Regions from separate parts of the Pseudomonas sp. HLT2-19-2 genome, predicted to be linked through region 2. Evidence: riboswitches for the same ligand, from Rfam matches in the RefSeq annotation. Region 2 holds a riboswitch; the other holds the start of a gene.

Region 1 (7,992 bases), 650 kb from region 2:
CTGTCGATGATGGCTTTCACCTCTGACCAGCCTGACGCGTTCAGCTGCTCAATCTCAGTGTTCAAGGCCTGCTCGATCAGCTGTGTGGCGAACAGTTCCAGACGTTCGCGGGTATCACCGGCTGTGCGCCAGACCTCATCGGTGAGGGTTTGCAGTTCAATCGGACGCGGCCCAGCCCAAGGTTCGGCGAGCGCACAATCCAGCGGATCAAAGCCCAACGCGAACGCCTTGGCCAGCGCCCGCAGCAGACTTGATTGTGCGCCACGCCCATCGCCACGCGGGATACGCAGCAAGGCCAGCAAGGTGTCGATGCGCAAACGCCCGGTCGGCGACTCGCCGAACACATGCAGACCGTCGCGGATCTGCGACTCTTTCAAGTCGCACAAATACGTGTCCAGACGCGGCAACCAGATCGCCGCATCGGCATCACTGTCGAGCTTCTCGTCCAGTTGCAGTTCGCGATCGATGTGCGTCTCGCGCACCAGTTGCAGGATGTCGCGCTGCAATTCCCGGGCACGGCGCGGATCGAGCAATTGCGCTTCGTAATACTCGTCGGCGAGTAATTCCAGGTTGCGCAACGGGCCGTAGGTTTCGGCGCGCGTCAGCGGCGGCATCAGGTGATCGATGATCACCGCTTGCGTGCGGCGCTTGGCCTGGGCGCCCTCACCCGGGTCGTTGACGATGAACGGATAGATGTTCGGCAGCGGCCCGAGCAGCGCGTCCGGCCAGCAACTCTCCGACAGCCCGACGCCTTTGCCCGGCAGCCATTCGAGGTTGCCGTGCTTGCCGACGTGGATCACGCCGTGGGCACCGTAGGTGTTACGCAACCAGAAGTAGAACGCCAGATAACCGTGAGGCGGCACCAGGTCCGGGTCGTGATACACCGCGCTCGGATCCACCTGATAACCGCGTGCCGGTTGAATGCCGACGAAGGTCAGACCAAAGCGCAGCCCGGCGATCATCATTCGCCCGCCACGGAACATCGGATCGCTTTCGGGCGTGCCCCAGCGTTCCAGTACGGCCTGGCGGTTGGATTCGGGCAAGGCGTTGAACATCAGCAGATAGTCGTCCATCGCCAGGCTTTGCTGACATGGACGCTGGTCAAGGGTGTCGAGGTCGTTGCTGACCCCACCGAGCAATTGCTGGATCAACGCGGTGCCAGTGTCCGGCAACTCCGCCGGTAGCGGATAACCTTCGGTGTGCAGCGCACGGAGGATGTTCAGCGCGGCGGCCGGGGTGTCGAGGCCCACGCCATTACCGATACGACCATCACGCGTCGGGTAGTTGGCGAGGATCAGGGCGATGCGTTTTTCACTGTTCAGTACACGCGCCAGATCGATCCAGCGCCGCGCCAGTTCGGCGACAAAATCCATACGTTCAGGTTGTGGTCGGTAGCAGACAACATCCGACTGGCTGCGTTCGCTGCGCCAGGCCAGGTCCTTGAAGCTGATCGGCCGGCTGATGATTCGGCCATCCAGTTCCGGCAGCGCGATGTGCATCGCCAGATCGCGTGGACCGAGGCCCTGTTCACTGGCGCGCCAACCGGGCTCGTTGTCCTGGGCGCAAATCGCCTGAATCACCGGGATGTTGCGACGAAACGGTCGCAGGTGCGGCGCTTCAGGGCTGGATTGAGCGAAACCGGTGGTGTTGAGAATCACCCCCGCTTCAACTTCGTCCAACAGGTCCTCGACCGCCGTCAGGCAGCTGGGCTCTTTCAAACTGGCCAGCGCAATCGGCAACGGGTTCAACCCCGCCGCCTGCAAACGCTGGCAGAAAACATCGATGAAACCGGTGTTCGCCGCTTGCAGATGCGAACGGTAAAACAGCACCGCCGCGACCGGTTGATCGGCCTGCCAGTCGGCTTGCCAATCGTGGAGGTCTGCGGGGCTTTTTTGCGGATGGTAGATCGCTGTGCGCGGCAGGGTTTGCGGCTCGGCCCAGGCGTAGTCGCGATCAAGCCAACGATTGGCGAGGCAGCGAAAAAAATCCAGGGCATTGCTCATGCCGCCCTGACGCAAAAACTGCCAAAGCCGATCGCGGTCGCAGGCAGCCACGGTGCTCAGGTCGCTGAGTTCCGGGTCCGGGCGGTCATCGCCGGGCACCAGAATCAGCTGCACGCCGCGCTGGGACAACTCCACCAAGCGCTCCACGCCATAGCGCCAATAGGCGATGCCGCCGTGCAGCGAGATCAGAATCACCTTGGCGTGGCGCAGCACTTCGTCGACATACAGGTCGACCGACGCGTGATTCTGCACCTGCATCGGGTTGGCCAGGCGCACGCTCGGGTAATCGTCGGGCAACTGCTGCGCCGCTTCGGCGAGCAGCGCTAGGCTGGAGTCGCCGCTGCACAAGATCACCAGCTCGGCGGGGGTTTGTCCAAGGTCGGCAATGTTGTCATCCGACACGAAACCGCCGGGTTGGGTCCTGAGCAGGTGCATGGCTTAAACGCTGAGCGCAGCGCGCAATTGCGTTTCGATTAGAATTCCGTCCAGTTCCTGGCCGATCAATACCAGGCGCGTGGTGCGCGCTTCGTCGGCGCCCCACTGACGATCGAAATGCTTGTCGAAACGTGTGCCCACGCCCTGGATTAACAGGCGCATTGGTTTGTTCGGGATGGCGGCGAAACCTTTGACACGCAAGATGCCGTGCTGAACCACCAATTGAGTCAACGCGTCCAGCAGCAGGCTTTCGTCTGCCTGGGGCAGTTCGATCGAGATCGAATCGAAAGCATCGTGATCGTGATCGTCCTCACCTTCATGGTGGTGATCGTGATGGCTGTGACGGCTGTCGATGTGTTCTTCGGAACCGGCACCGAGGCCGATCAGCACGTCCAGTGGCAGACGACCACTGCTGGCTTCGATGACTTTCACGGCGGGCGGCAACTCTTCAGCGACTTCCAGGCGCACACGGGCCAGGTCTTCGGGGCTGATCAGGTCGGCCTTGTTGAGGATCACCAGGTCGGCGCTGGCCAGTTGGTCGGCGAACAACTCGTGCAGCGGCGATTCGTGGTCCAGGTTCGGGTCGAGTTTGCGCTGGGCATCGACCTGGTCCGGGAAAGCGGCGAAGGTGCCGGCGGCGACCGCTGGGCTATCGACCACGGTGATGACCGCGTCAACAGTGCAGGCGCTGCGGATTTCCGGCCACTGGAAAGCTTGCACCAGCGGTTTTGGCAGGGCCAGACCCGAGGTTTCGATGAGGATGTGGTCGAGGTCGCCGCGACGGGCGACCAGTTCGCGCATCACCGGGAAGAATTCTTCTTGAACGGTGCAGCACAGGCAGCCATTGGCCAATTCATAAACGCGGCCGTTGGCTTCTTCTTCTGTGCAGCCGATGGAGCACTGCTTGAGAATTTCGCCGTCGATGCCCAGCTCGCCAAACTCGTTGACGATCACCGCAATACGACGGCCCTGAGCGTTGTCGAGCATGTGCCGCAGCAACGTGGTTTTGCCCGAGCCGAGGAAGCCGGTAACGATGGTGACAGGGAGTTTGGCCAGTGTTTTCATCGGATGCCCTTTGGCAAGGTGGCGGGCATACGGGACGACGACCGGCAACGCGGACGCGCGTGCCTGAAGAGTTCGCCACCGGATCACCCCGCCCGGTTGAAAGTGAGAATCTGTGTCGAGGCAGGTCTCCTGGCTGACGGCTTGCCAGTCGTTCGACTGACGTTGGCTGCGCCTTCCCGCGGGCCCGATAGACAGGGCTTGCAGTGGCGTGGCAGCCAACAGAACCGTTCACAGTTGCGGGGGCAGCCGCGGCATCGACCGCGTTCCCTTCTTAGCTTCGGCAGACGCCGAAGAACCTCGAAAGCGCAAGGCTACGCATCGTCTCGGGGCGGGTCAATGTCCTACACAGAGCCAATCATCATTCGGTACCGAGTTGAGAACCCTTGCCAATTGACGCCCAACCCCCGCCCATGCTCTCCTACACGCCTTGTTACGGGTGCCCTTCACAGGGTGAAACGGGAAACCGGTGAATCATGTGCTTTACTCTAAAGCCATGTCAGTCCGGTGCTGCCCCCGCAACGGTAAGCGAGCGAAGCGTCAGATCCACTGTGCCAGCAGTTCGGCATGGGAAGGTGATGTTTGCAGGTCAAGGCGAAAGCCAGCGCCCCTCGTGAGCCCGGAGACCGGCCCGCAACACAAAGTGACCATTACGATCACTGAATAACAAACCCGCGGTGGGCGGGCGCTGTTTGAACCTCTGCGCGCCCGACTCGCAGGGGTCTTCCATGCGCTCTATTCACCCGCTGACAGACCAGAGGGAAGCGCCATGTCGATCATCAGCAGCACCGGCAGCAACACCGATAAGAGCACCGCCAGCACCACCACGACCCTGACTCAACGCCTGACCGCCGCCGTGTTTGCGTCGATCCTTGGCGCTAGCCTGGTGTATTTCGCCGGTTTCTCGCACATCGAAGCGGTGCACAATGCCGCGCACGATACCCGCCACAGCTCTGCATTCCCGTGCCATTGAGACCTGCTGACATGATCAAGCGTATTGCGCAAACCGCAGGGTTCACCGGGCTGCTGGCCGCCCTGCTGCTGACCCTGCTGCAAAGCTTCTGGGTGGCTCCGCTGATTCTGCAGGCCGAGACTTACGAAAAGTCCGAGCCCGCCGCTGTTGCCGTTCACGAACACGCCGCGGGTGCTGTCGCCGCTCACACTCACGACGCCGATGCCTGGGAACCGGAAGACGGCTGGCAGCGCGTGCTGTCGACCACGGGCGGCAATCTGGTGGTAGCGGTCGGTTTCGCCCTGATGCTTGCCGGTCTTTACACCTTGCGCGCACCGACTCGCACTTCCCAAGGCCTGCTATGGGGCCTGGCCGGTTATGCGACGTTCGTGCTGGCACCCACCCTCGGCCTGCCGCCTGAGCTGCCGGGCACCGCCGCTGCTGATTTGGCGCAACGGCAGGTCTGGTGGATCGGCACTGCCGCCTCCACGGCGGTCGGTATCGCATTGATCGTGTTCAGCCGCCACTGGTTGATGAAAGTGCTCGGCGTGGCCATTCTGGCCGTTCCTCACGTGATCGGTGCACCACAACCGGAAGTCCATTCGATGCTGGCTCCAGAAACCCTGGAAGCTCAATTCAAAATCGCTTCGCAGCTGACCAACGTGGCGTTCTGGCTGGCCCTGGGCTTAGTCAGTGCCTGGTTGTTCCGCCGCAAAAGCGATGGTCAATACCACACATGACTGACCTCAGTGCAGCGCCGACCCTGGTGGTCGGCCTGGGCTGCCAGCGCGGCTGCCCCGTCAGCACGCTGCGGGCGTTGCTCGATCAGGCGTTACAGGCTCATAAAATCGAGCTCCACCAGATCAAGGCGTTGGCCAGCATTGACCTGAAGCGCGAAGAACCTGGTTTGATCGAGTTGGCCGAACAGCTAGCGCTGCCACTGATGTACTTCAGCAGCGAACAACTGGCCTGCTATCAACCGCAACTCAGCCACCGCTCGGACATCGCGTTCGAACGCACCGGCTGCTACGGCGTCGCGGAAAGTGCCGCCCTGGCCCTGGCCGAACAGTTGGCCCAGGCACCGGCAAAATTGCTGATTCCACGACAAAAATATGCCCAGGCCACCTTGGCATTGGCCTGCGTCGCCTGAAATCCTCAATAATCCCTGTCTTTGATCATGAGCAATCTTCATCTGAAGCTTTGTCCAGCCCCTTTTTCTCACAGGAACCGACGATGACCGTCTACTTCATTGGCGCAGGTCCCGGCGACCCGGAACTGATCACCGTCAAAGGCCAACGGCTGATTCGAAGCTGCCCGGTGGTCATCTATGCCGGCTCCCTGGTGCCCGCCGCCGTGCTGGAAGGCCATCGCGCCGAACACGTGGTCAACAGCGCTGAACTGCACTTGGAACAGATCATCGAGCTGATCAAGACTGCCCATGCCAACGGCCAGGACGTGGCCCGGGTGCACTCCGGTGATCCGAGTCTGTACGGCGCCATTGGCGAGCAGATTCGCTACCTGCGCGAACTCGACATCCCTTTTGAGATTATTCCCGGCGTCACGGCCACGGCGGCCTGCGCGGCACTGTTGGGCGCCGAACTGACGTTACCCGATGTGTCGCAAAGCGTAATCCTGACCCGCTACGCCGACAAGACCGCCATGCCCGTCGGCGAAGAGCTAGGCAGCCTGGCACAGCATGGGGCGACCATGGCGATTCATCTGGGGGTCAATCATCTGGAGAAAATCCTGGTTGAATTGCTGCCGCACTACGGCGCGGACTGCCCGATCGCGGTGATTCACCGAGCGACCTGGCCGGATCAGGATTGGGTGGTGGGGACGCTTGAAGACATTGCAGCGAAAGTTGAAGCCAAGGGGTTTCGGCGCACGGCGTTGATTTTGGTGGGCAGAGTCTTGGGCAGTGATCACTTCAGTGAGTCATCGCTGTACCGCGCTGGGCATGCGCATCTCTACAGACCCTAGGACCCATAAAAAAACGGCGCTCACGGGGCGCCGTTTTTTATGTTTGCAGTGAACACCTTACTTAGTAGTAGGCGTTTTCTTTCTGCGTGTGGTCGGTGACGTCACGAACACCCTTGAGCTCGGGAATGCGTTCGAGCAACGTGCGCTCGATGCCTTCGCGCAGGGTGACGTCTGCCTGGCCGCAGCCTTGGCAACCGCCGCCGAACTTCAGTACGGCGATGCCGTCTTCGACCACATCGATCAGGCTGACCTGACCGCCGTGGCTGGCCAGCCCCGGGTTGATCTCGGTTTGCAGGTAGTAGTTAATGCGCTCGTTGACCGGGCTGTCGGCGTTGACCATCGGGACTTTGGCGTTTGGCGCCTTGATGGTCAATTGGCCGCCCATGCGGTCGGTGGCGTAGTCGACTACCGCATCGTCCAGGAAAGCTTCGCTGAACGAGTCGATGTAAGCGGTGAAGCTTTTCAGCCCCAGCGCGGTGTCTTCAGGTTTTTCTTCGCCCGGCTTGCAGTAGGCAATGCAGGTTTCGGCGTACTGAGTGCCAGGCTGGGTGATAAAGACGCGGATGCCGATGCCTGGGGTGTTCTGCTTGGAAAGCAGATCAGCCAGATAATCGTGGGCGGCGTCGGTGATGGTAATAGCGGTCATGGAAACTCCTCGCAGGCTTGGGCGCAGTTTACGCCAATCATCGCGCCGCACAAAGTCCTAGTATTTTTGTCGGGAAAGATGCGTCTGTCGATGAACATCTGATCACCGCAACCCCTGTAGGAGCGAAGCTGATCTGGCCTAATGAATTTGGACACATCAATAGGGCGCTATGATGGCGCCCAAATCTGAGGTGTGCATGATGATGCGAAAATCCTATTCCAATGAGTTCAAACTCAAAGCTGCAAGCATGGTGCTCGATGAGGATCAGCCGATTCCCGAGACCTGTGCCAGCTTGGATATCGGCCCAACAGCCTTGCGCCGCTGGGTCGAGCAGGTGCGAAAAGAGCGCGCCGGATCGACGCTTGCCGGTACCAAGGCGATCACCGTCGACCAGAAGCAAATCCAGGAACTTAAAGCCCTGCTCAGGCAGAAAGACCGGGATATCGAAATCCTAAAAAAGGCCAGTGCTCTCCTGCTTTTGGACTCCAAAGATCATTCCCTCTGATCAGTGAGCTGGGCGAGCAGTACGGTATTAGAGACTGCTGCCGCGTGTTTGAAGTCAACCGCAGCAGCTATTACGCCTGGCGCCAGCGTCAAGGTAAAACCAACCCGGAGCGCGAAGCGCTCAAGGTTGTTTTGATTAAATACCACAAGGCATCAAGAGGCTCGGCAGGTGCACGAACCCTCTCCGAAGACCTGCGGGGCGACGGCCATCAGGTGGGCCGCTACATGGCCCGCGGTTTGATGAAGGAAGCTGGGATCGCTAGCCGTCAGCGTAGACCTCACAAATACAAGTCATCGGGCGTTGAGTCGCTGGTGGCTGAGCATGAGTTGGAGCGTGAGTTTTACGTAGCTGATATCAATAAGGTTTGGTGCGCGGATATCACCTATATCCAGCTAGGCAAGCGCTGGCT
Region 2 (7,992 bases):
GAGTCACTTGGAAGAGCCCCAAGTAACCAAGGGCTCTTGCCCCTGACGTTCGGTGCCTCGCCTAGGCTCGGCATGCCCTCGCTCCGGTCCTGCTCCGTGGGCCCGCCGCCATCGGCCATCCATGGCCGGGGGCGGCTAACCCGGCATCCATGCGGGGTTGCCCACTGCGCAGAACCTCCACTCGGCCTCTCGAGGGGGCGTGCACCGCAAACGCCAAAGCGAGGCGGCCTACCGGCCGGTCTGGCTTCAAGTGAACGCATTTTCCTGTAGGAGCTGTCGAGCGAAGCGAGGCTGCGATCTTTTGATCTTGCCGTTGCCGTCGCTTTGCTTTGGCTTCAGATCTGCCGCCCCTTTCCCAGAGGCCGAACGCAGGCGTTGCGCAGGGGGCACCGCGGCAAGGATGCCGCGGTAGCCGCCCCCGGCCATGGATGGCCGATGGCGGCGGGCCCCCGGAGCAATGCCGGAGTGAGGGCATGCCGAGCCTAGGCGAGGCACCGAATGGCGGGGCAAGAGCGCTTTGGTTACTTTCGCGCTTTTCGAAAGTGACTCGCTGTAAAAGCGAAACCGCCAGCCGCCGTGACCGCAGAAACGGATATGTACCCAACCTAAGGTCTCTGATCACCCGTCGCGGGCAGCCTGGTTCATCGCCAGGTTGACCCGAATCCCTCGCGCTGCTGTCACATGCGCCAGCAAAGAAACTGTCATAAAACCAGTGTGTTAACGCAAACCGTTGATTTTGCTTGTGGTCTGTCGCATTGTGCGGTCAGCTTCACGGGTATAAACTTCGCAAACTTTACACAGAGGCCACTAACGGTTCCTTTGGAACTGTTCAGTCAGCATGAAACCGATTCAGCTGCCCCTAGGTGTGCGTCTGCGTGATGACGCTACCTTTATCAATTACTACCCAGGCGCCAATGCCGCTGCACTCGGCTATGTCGAGCGGCTATGCGAAGCCGACGCCGGCTGGACCGAAAGCCTGATTTATCTCTGGGGCAAGGACGGGGTAGGGCGTACGCACCTGTTGCAGGCGGCCTGCCTGCGCTTCGAACAACTGGGGGAGCCCGCGGTGTATTTGCCGTTGGCCGAGCTGCTTGATCGTGGCATCGCCATCCTCGACAACCTCGAACAGTATGAACTGGTCTGCCTGGATGATTTGCAGGCGGTAGCCGGTCGGGCGGATTGGGAGGAGGCGCTGTTCCATCTGTTCAATCGTCTGCGTGACAGCGGTCGACGCCTGCTGATCGCCGCTTCGACGTCCCCGCGCGAACTGCCGGTGAAGCTGGCGGACCTCAAATCCCGTCTGACGTTGGCGTTGATCTTTCAGATGCGTCCGCTCTCCGACGAAGATAAATTGCGTGCTTTGCAACTGCGCGCATCGCGTCGAGGTCTGCACTTGACCGATGAAGTCGGGCATTTCATTTTGACCCGCGGTACCCGCAGCATGAGCGCGCTTTTCGAGCTGCTTGAACGCCTCGATCAGGCCTCCCTTCAAGCTCAGCGCAAGCTGACGATCCCCTTTCTGAAAGAAACGTTAGGCTGGTAAAGCCCAAGCCTGTCGCGGGTTTTGGCATATTTCAGGCGTCAACAATTGCGCTTTCCTGCAGGGCTGCAGGCTGTGCGAACGTCTAAAACGGGCTTAAGCGCTTAGATGTAAACGAGAAACCGATAAGTCACATCAAGATCGATTGAATTTGCAAATGAGATTGATAGTGGGCATAGTCTCGCCTTCTTTAAAACTATCAGACACGGTCGTGCCCATGCTAAATCGCTTTGCACCCCTCGTGCCCCTCGCATTCGTCACCCTGTTGTTCGGTTGCGCTGCTCACTCTCCAGTGTCCCAGCAAGAGCAGCAACAGCAGGCTAAAAATTCTGTTTCTGCCCAATCTTCCGTTCTTTATCAGCAAGCGCTTGAACAGGAAGAGGCGGCCACCGAAAAAGAATTGGTAGACTTCGCCGGCGGCAAGTCGTACCAGCTTCCGGTTCTGGCCGACAGCATCCTCGAACGTGGCATGTCCCTGATCGGTACCCGTTACCGTTTCGGCGGCACCTCCGAAGCCGGCTTTGATTGCAGTGGCTTCATCGGTTACCTGTTTCGTGAAGAAGCCGGCCTGAACTTGCCACGCTCCACTCGCGAAATGATCAACGTGGACGCTCCGTTGGTTTCGCGCAGCAAACTGAAGCCTGGCGACTTGCTGTTTTTCGCCACCAATGGCCGTCGCGGCCGCGTCAGTCACGCCGGGATCTACCTGGGTGACAACCAGTTCATCCATTCCAGCAGCCGCCGCAGCGGTGGTGTCCGGATCGATAGCCTGGGCGACAGCTACTGGAGCAAGACCTTCATCGAAGCCAAGCGCGCACTGGCGATGACGCCAACTGCAGCCCCGTCTATCGTCACGGCACGCAAGTAAGCGGACATTTTGTAAGGTGAACTTAAAGTCTTACTTGAAGTTTGCCGCGTAGCCGCTAGAATCCTGATCTATTATTGATGGCAAACCGCCTGCGTCCTGCGCAGGCGGTTTTCTTTTCTGTCCTCCCGGCAGAAAAAGCCGCAGCCAGATCAGGATGTTCTGCATATGTCGACGTCGGCCCGCCTCGCAATCATGTTCTTCGCAGCGCTGCTCAGCGCCTGCGCCAGCCGTACACCGCCTCCTGCGCCGGTGGTTCGCGCGCCCATTGTTTTCGGTTCCTCCCAAGCATTCTCCCCTGAGGCAGAAGACGTGTTGTTCCGCGCGCTCGGCCTGGTGGGCACCCCGTACCGTTGGGGTGGCAACACGCCGGCTTCGGGTTTCGATTGCAGCGGGCTGATCGGTTACGTCTACCATGACGTCGCCGGCATTTCCCTGCCGCGTACCACCCGCGAGATGATCAGCATGCAGGCGGCCAGTGTGGGCAAGGAAGGTCTGCAAACTGGTGACCTGATCTTCTTCGCCACCAATGGCGGCTCCCAGGTCAGCCACGCCGGGATCTACGTCGGCGAAGGTCGCTTCGTCCATGCGCCCGCCACCGGCGGCACGGTGAAGCTCGACAGCTTGTCCAAAGCTTACTGGCAGAAAGCCTATCTGAGTGCCAAGCGCGTCTTGCAACCTGAGCACTTGGCACGCAACCCCTAAATTGCAGAGGTTGTCATGACCGCTCGCACACTCAATCTCGACGATTCCCTGTATCAATACCTGCTCGACGTTTCCCTGCGCGAAACGCTGCTGCTCAAGCGTTTGCGTGACGAAACCCAGGCGCTGCCCATGGCTCGCTGGCAAGTGGCGCCGGAGCAGGGCCAGTTCCTCGCGCTACTGGTGAAACTCACCGGCGCCAAGCGTCTCTTGGAAGTCGGCACCTTCACCGGTTACAGCGCCTTGTGCATGGCGGCTGCATTGCCGGATGACGGCTCGCTGATCTGCTGCGACATTCCTGGCGACTACAATGCCACCGCGCGCCGTTACTGGCAGGAGGCGGGGTTAACCGAACGAATTGACCTACGCTTGGCACCTGCGCTGGAAACCCTCGCTCAGATGGACCAGCAAGAGCCGTTCGACCTGATCTTCATCGATGCCGATAAAGCCAACTATCCACGCTATCTGGAGCACGCCCTGCGTCTGCTGCGAGTCGGCGGTCTGGCGGTGTTTGATAACACGCTGTGGAGCGCACGGGTGCTTGAGGGCAATCCCGAGAGCGAGGACACCCGAGCCATCCAGGCGCTCAATCGCGCCTTGAAAGATGACTCGCGTGTGGATCTGTCATTGTTGCCGTTGGGCGATGGATTGACGCTGTGCCGCAAGCGCTAAGCGCTTACTTGGTCGCCGATACGCGCCACACCTTGTTGCCCACGTCATCCGCCACCAACAAATCACCCTGCTGATCAATCACCACGCCTACCGGACGGCCCATGGCTTTTTCCTCGTCATTGAGGAAACCGGTGAGCACATCAACCGGCTGCCCGGTCGGTTTCCCTGCGCTGAACGGTACGAAAATCACTTTGTAGCCACTGTGCGGCTTACGGTTCCACGAGCCATGCTGGCCGATGAATGCGCCTTCCTTGAACTGCGCCGGCAGCGTGTTGCCCTCAGCGAACGTCAGGCCCAGCGATGCGGTATGCGGGCCGACCGCGTAGTCCGGAGCAATGGCCTTGGCCACGAGGTCGGGGTTTTGCGGTTCGACGCGAATGTCGACGTGTTGACCGTAATAACTGTAAGGCCAGCCGTAGAACCCGCCGTCTTTCACTGAAGTGATGTAGTCCGGCACCAGGTCGCTGCCGATTTCGTCGCGCTCGTTGACCGCCGTCCACAGTGCGCCGCTCTGAGGTTCCCAAGCCAGGCCGTTTGGATTACGAATCCCCGAGGCGAAGATTCGATGGTTGCCGGTGGCGCGATCTACTTCCCAAATCGCCGCGCGACCTTCTTCCTTGTCCATGCCGTTTTCGGCGACGTTGCTGTTGGAGCCCACCGTCACGTACAGCTTGTGGCCGTCCTTGCTGGCGATGACGTTTTTGGTCCAGTGGTGATTCAGCGTACCGCCCGGCAGGTCGATCACCTTCATTGGCTGTGATTTGATCGCCGTCTCGCCGTTTTCATAGTGGAAGCGCAGCAAGCGGTCGGTGTCGGCGACGTACAGGTCATTGCCGACCAGGGTCATGCCGAAGGGCGAGTTGAGGTTTTCCAGAAACACCGTGCGGGTTTCGGCGATGCCGTCGTGGTCCTTGTCCCGCAGCAGCGTGATGCGGTTCGGGCTCGGTACTGTGGCGCCGGCACGGCCCATGACTTTGCCCATGACCCAGCCACGAATGCCTTTGCCGTCATCGGGTTTGGGCGGTGCATTGGTTTCGGCGACCAGCACGTCGCCGTTGGGCAACACGTAGAGCCAGCGCGGGTGATCGAGACCTTCAGCAAAGGCCGCCACTTGAGTCCCTGTCGCAGCGATGGGTTTAGCGCCGTCCGGCCAGCCGATCGCCGGGGCGATGTTCACCGTCGGGATCAGGGTTTTGTTTGGTTCTGGCAGCTTGGGAGAGGGGCCGGTGCCGTCGGAGATTTGCAGCCTGGAGGTTTCACCACAGGCGGCAAGCCCTCCGGCGAGCACGATGACGAGAGCGAGCTGAGGCTTGCGCATGCTGATCTTCCCTATGAATGCATTGACCTAATCAATAGAGAAGCGCAGGTGCGCGATGGTTCAACCGGTCAACCGCGGGCTTCCTTGAACAGCACGGCGATGCCGGGGTGATAGTTGCCGGCTTCGTTGCGCAATTTGCGATAGGCATAGGGGAAATACCAGGCCACCGCGCAGGTGTGTTCCTTTTGCAGGTCGTCGACCATGTCCTGGAGTTCTTCCGGAGTAGCGCTTTGTTGGGCTTTTTGCGGCGCAACGAACAGGCAGCCGAGTTTCAGGTCGCTGGCGTAGCTGATGCGCTTGGCGTCGCTGGTGATGTCCTGCAATGCTTGAGTCAGGTTCAGGCTGTTGACGCGTGGCCAGCGCTGGGTCGCCTGAAGGTAAGCGCGTTCTTCACGGGTAGCGATAAACAGATCGGCGCGGCCATTGCGTTCGCCTTCTTCGGTCTGTTTACGGGTCGGCGTTTGTTGCAGCGTCACCATTTCCGCCATCCACGCAGCGGCGGACAGCAGGCTCAGGTTGGCTTTTTCATCGAACCAGTAAGGCGTGTCGTTATCGCCGCGCACGGCGTTGTAGCGGTCGATACAGTCAAACCAGCGTTCCAGCACCGGGCGCAGGAATTCCAGCTTCGGATTGCTGATGATCATGCCTTGCATGTGGCTCACCTTTTTATTGTGCTGTGAGATTGTGGCTCTTTGATATCACTGTCGTGAGTGTGGCACAAGATTGGCGTCAGATAATTGATCGACGGCAGTTATTCGCTCGCAGGCCGCCCGTCTTCAATTGACGCTCCATCCCCAACCCTCTAACCTTCGCGGCTTGTTTCAGGTGCTCTGTGACTGCGGTCGACAGAGTGAAACAGGGAAGCCGGTGAGCGATCTCTTCAATTGATGAAGGCTCACGATCCCGGCGCTGCCCCCGCAACGGTAAATGAGTGAAGACTGCGCCTTGAGCCACTGTGTCGAGTGTCGACATGGGAAGGCGCGCAGTCAGGCGAATCGCCGCTCATGAGCCCGGAGACCGGCCTGATCCATTCAGCGGCATCACGGTGGGCGATGCCAGGCTTTTTGCCGTCTATTCTTGTGCCTGCCCGCCGTTATCCAGCCTCAACGGAGAGCTCCCCATGACTGATACCCCCGATCGTGACGAACGTCATCTGGCGCGCATGCTGCGCAAAAAAGCCGTGATCGACGAACGCATCGCCAACTCCCCGAATGAATGCGGCCTGCTGCTGGTGCTGACCGGCAACGGCAAAGGCAAAAGCAGTTCGGCCTTCGGCATGCTCGCCCGGTCCATGGGCCACGGCATGCAGTGTGGCGTGGTGCAGTTCATCAAGGGGCGCAACAGCACCGGCGAAGAATTGTTCTTCCGGCGCTTCCCGGAACAGGTGCGTTTTCATGTGATGGGCGAGGGCTTCACCTGGGAAACCCAGGATCGCCAGCGTGACATCGCCGCCGCTGAAGCTGCGTGGGCGGTGTCCCGCGAATTGCTGCGTGATCCGTCGATTGGCCTGGTGGTGCTCGACGAATTGAACATTGCGCTCAAGCACGGCTACCTCGATCTGGATCAGGTGCTCAGCGATTTGCAGGCGCGTCCGCCGATGCAGCACGTGGTGGTCACCGGTCGCGGTGCCAAGCCGGAGATGATCGAACTGGCCGACACGGTCACCGAAATGGGAGTGATCAAACACGCGTTTCAGGCCGGGATCAAAGCGCAAAAAGGCGTCGAGCTGTGAATACTACTTTATGAAAATCAGCCGTCACTGCCCGGCGGTGCTGATTGCCGCGCCGGCTTCCGGTCAGGGCAAGACCACCGTCACCGCCGCGCTGGCCCGTTTGCATCGCAATCAGGGGCGCAAGGTTCGCGTATTCAAGTGCGGCCCGGACTTTCTCGACCCGATGATTCTCGAGCGCGCCAGCGGTGCGCCGGTGTATCAACTGGACATGTGGATGGTCGGCGAGCAGGAAAGTCGTCGTCTGTTGTGGGAAGCCGCCGGCGAAGCCGACCTGATCCTCATCGAAGGCGTCATGGGGCTGTTTGACGGTACGCCGTCCAGCGCTGATCTGGCGCGACACTTCGGTGTGCCGGTGCTGGGTGTGATCGACGGCACCGCCATGGCCCAGACCTTTGGCGCACTGGCGTTGGGGCTGGCGCGCTATCAGCCGGATTTGCCGTTTGCCGGTGTGTTGGCCAACCGCGTTGGCACAGTGCGTCACGCACAATTGCTCGAAGGCAGCCTGACCGAAGGCTTGCGCTGGTACGGCGCGTTGTCCCGGGAAACCGGGATCGAATTGCCGAGTCGTCATTTGGGTCTGGTTCAGGCCAGCGAGTTGAACGATCTCGACCTGCGCCTCGATGCAGCGGCCGATGCACTGGCCAGCAGTTGCGAGGTCGCGCTGCCACCGGCGGTGGAATTCGCGGTTCCTGATGTGATCGCTGCCGAGCCGTTGCTGGCCGGTGTGCGAATTGCCGTGGCCCGAGATGAAGCGTTTGCCTTCACCTACGGCGCAAGCCTGGATCTGCTGCGCGCCATGGGCGCCGAGTTGCTGTTTTTTTCGCCGATCCGTGATGCGCAACTGCCGGAGGCAGACAGTCTTTATCTGCCGGGTGGTTATCCCGAATTGCATCATGTGGCGCTGTCACAGAACACCACAATGCTGACTGCAATCCGCGCTCACCATGCGGCGGATAAACCGTTGTTGGCCGAATGTGGGGGCATGCTGTATCTGCTCGACTCGTTGACCGATGTCGAGGGCACTCGCGCTGAATTGGTCGGCTTGCTGGCAGGGGAGGCGGTGATGCAAAAACGTCTGGCCGCGTTGGCGTTGCAGGCGGTCGAATTGCCGGAAGGTTCGTTGCGCGGGCACACCTATCACCATTCGCTGACCAGTACCGAGC

The links. Region 2 has a riboswitch for cobalamin ahead of cobO (cob(I)yrinic acid a,c-diamide adenosyltransferase). Riboswitches for the same ligand answer to the same signal wherever they lie in the genome.
Region 1: it holds a riboswitch for cobalamin, as region 2 does, so the genes downstream of both, ACYZTU_RS17475 (CbtB domain-containing protein) here and cobO (cob(I)yrinic acid a,c-diamide adenosyltransferase) in region 2, are expected to answer to the same signal.

The regions. Positions count from the first base shown of each region.
Region 1 covers NZ_CM142712.1:3,752,005-3,759,996, forward strand. The annotation lists gene cobN (cobaltochelatase subunit CobN) at 1-2,438, opposite strand, end outside; gene cobW (cobalamin biosynthesis protein CobW) at 2,442-3,503, opposite strand; cobalamin riboswitch at 3,606-3,818, opposite strand; cobalamin riboswitch at 3,921-4,149, shown strand; gene ACYZTU_RS17475 (CbtB domain-containing protein) at 4,270-4,473, shown strand; gene ACYZTU_RS17480 (CbtA family protein) at 4,485-5,192, shown strand; gene ACYZTU_RS17485 (cobalamin biosynthesis protein) at 5,189-5,602, shown strand; gene cobM (precorrin-4 C(11)-methyltransferase) at 5,686-6,432, shown strand; gene nfuA (Fe-S biogenesis protein NfuA) at 6,494-7,078, opposite strand; gene ACYZTU_RS17500 (transposase) at 7,278-7,583, shown strand; gene ACYZTU_RS17505 (IS3 family transposase) at 7,610-7,992, shown strand, end outside.
Region 2 covers NZ_CM142712.1:4,401,602-4,409,593, reverse strand. The annotation lists gene hda (DnaA regulatory inactivator Hda) at 839-1,543, shown strand; gene ACYZTU_RS20455 (C40 family peptidase) at 1,758-2,408, shown strand; gene ACYZTU_RS20450 (C40 family peptidase) at 2,574-3,110, shown strand; gene ACYZTU_RS20445 (O-methyltransferase) at 3,126-3,779, shown strand; gene ACYZTU_RS20440 (PQQ-dependent sugar dehydrogenase) at 3,784-5,097, opposite strand; gene ACYZTU_RS20435 (hypothetical protein) at 5,166-5,750, opposite strand; cobalamin riboswitch at 5,904-6,137, shown strand; gene cobO (cob(I)yrinic acid a,c-diamide adenosyltransferase) at 6,218-6,829, shown strand; gene ACYZTU_RS20425 (cobyrinate a,c-diamide synthase) at 6,840-7,992, shown strand, end outside.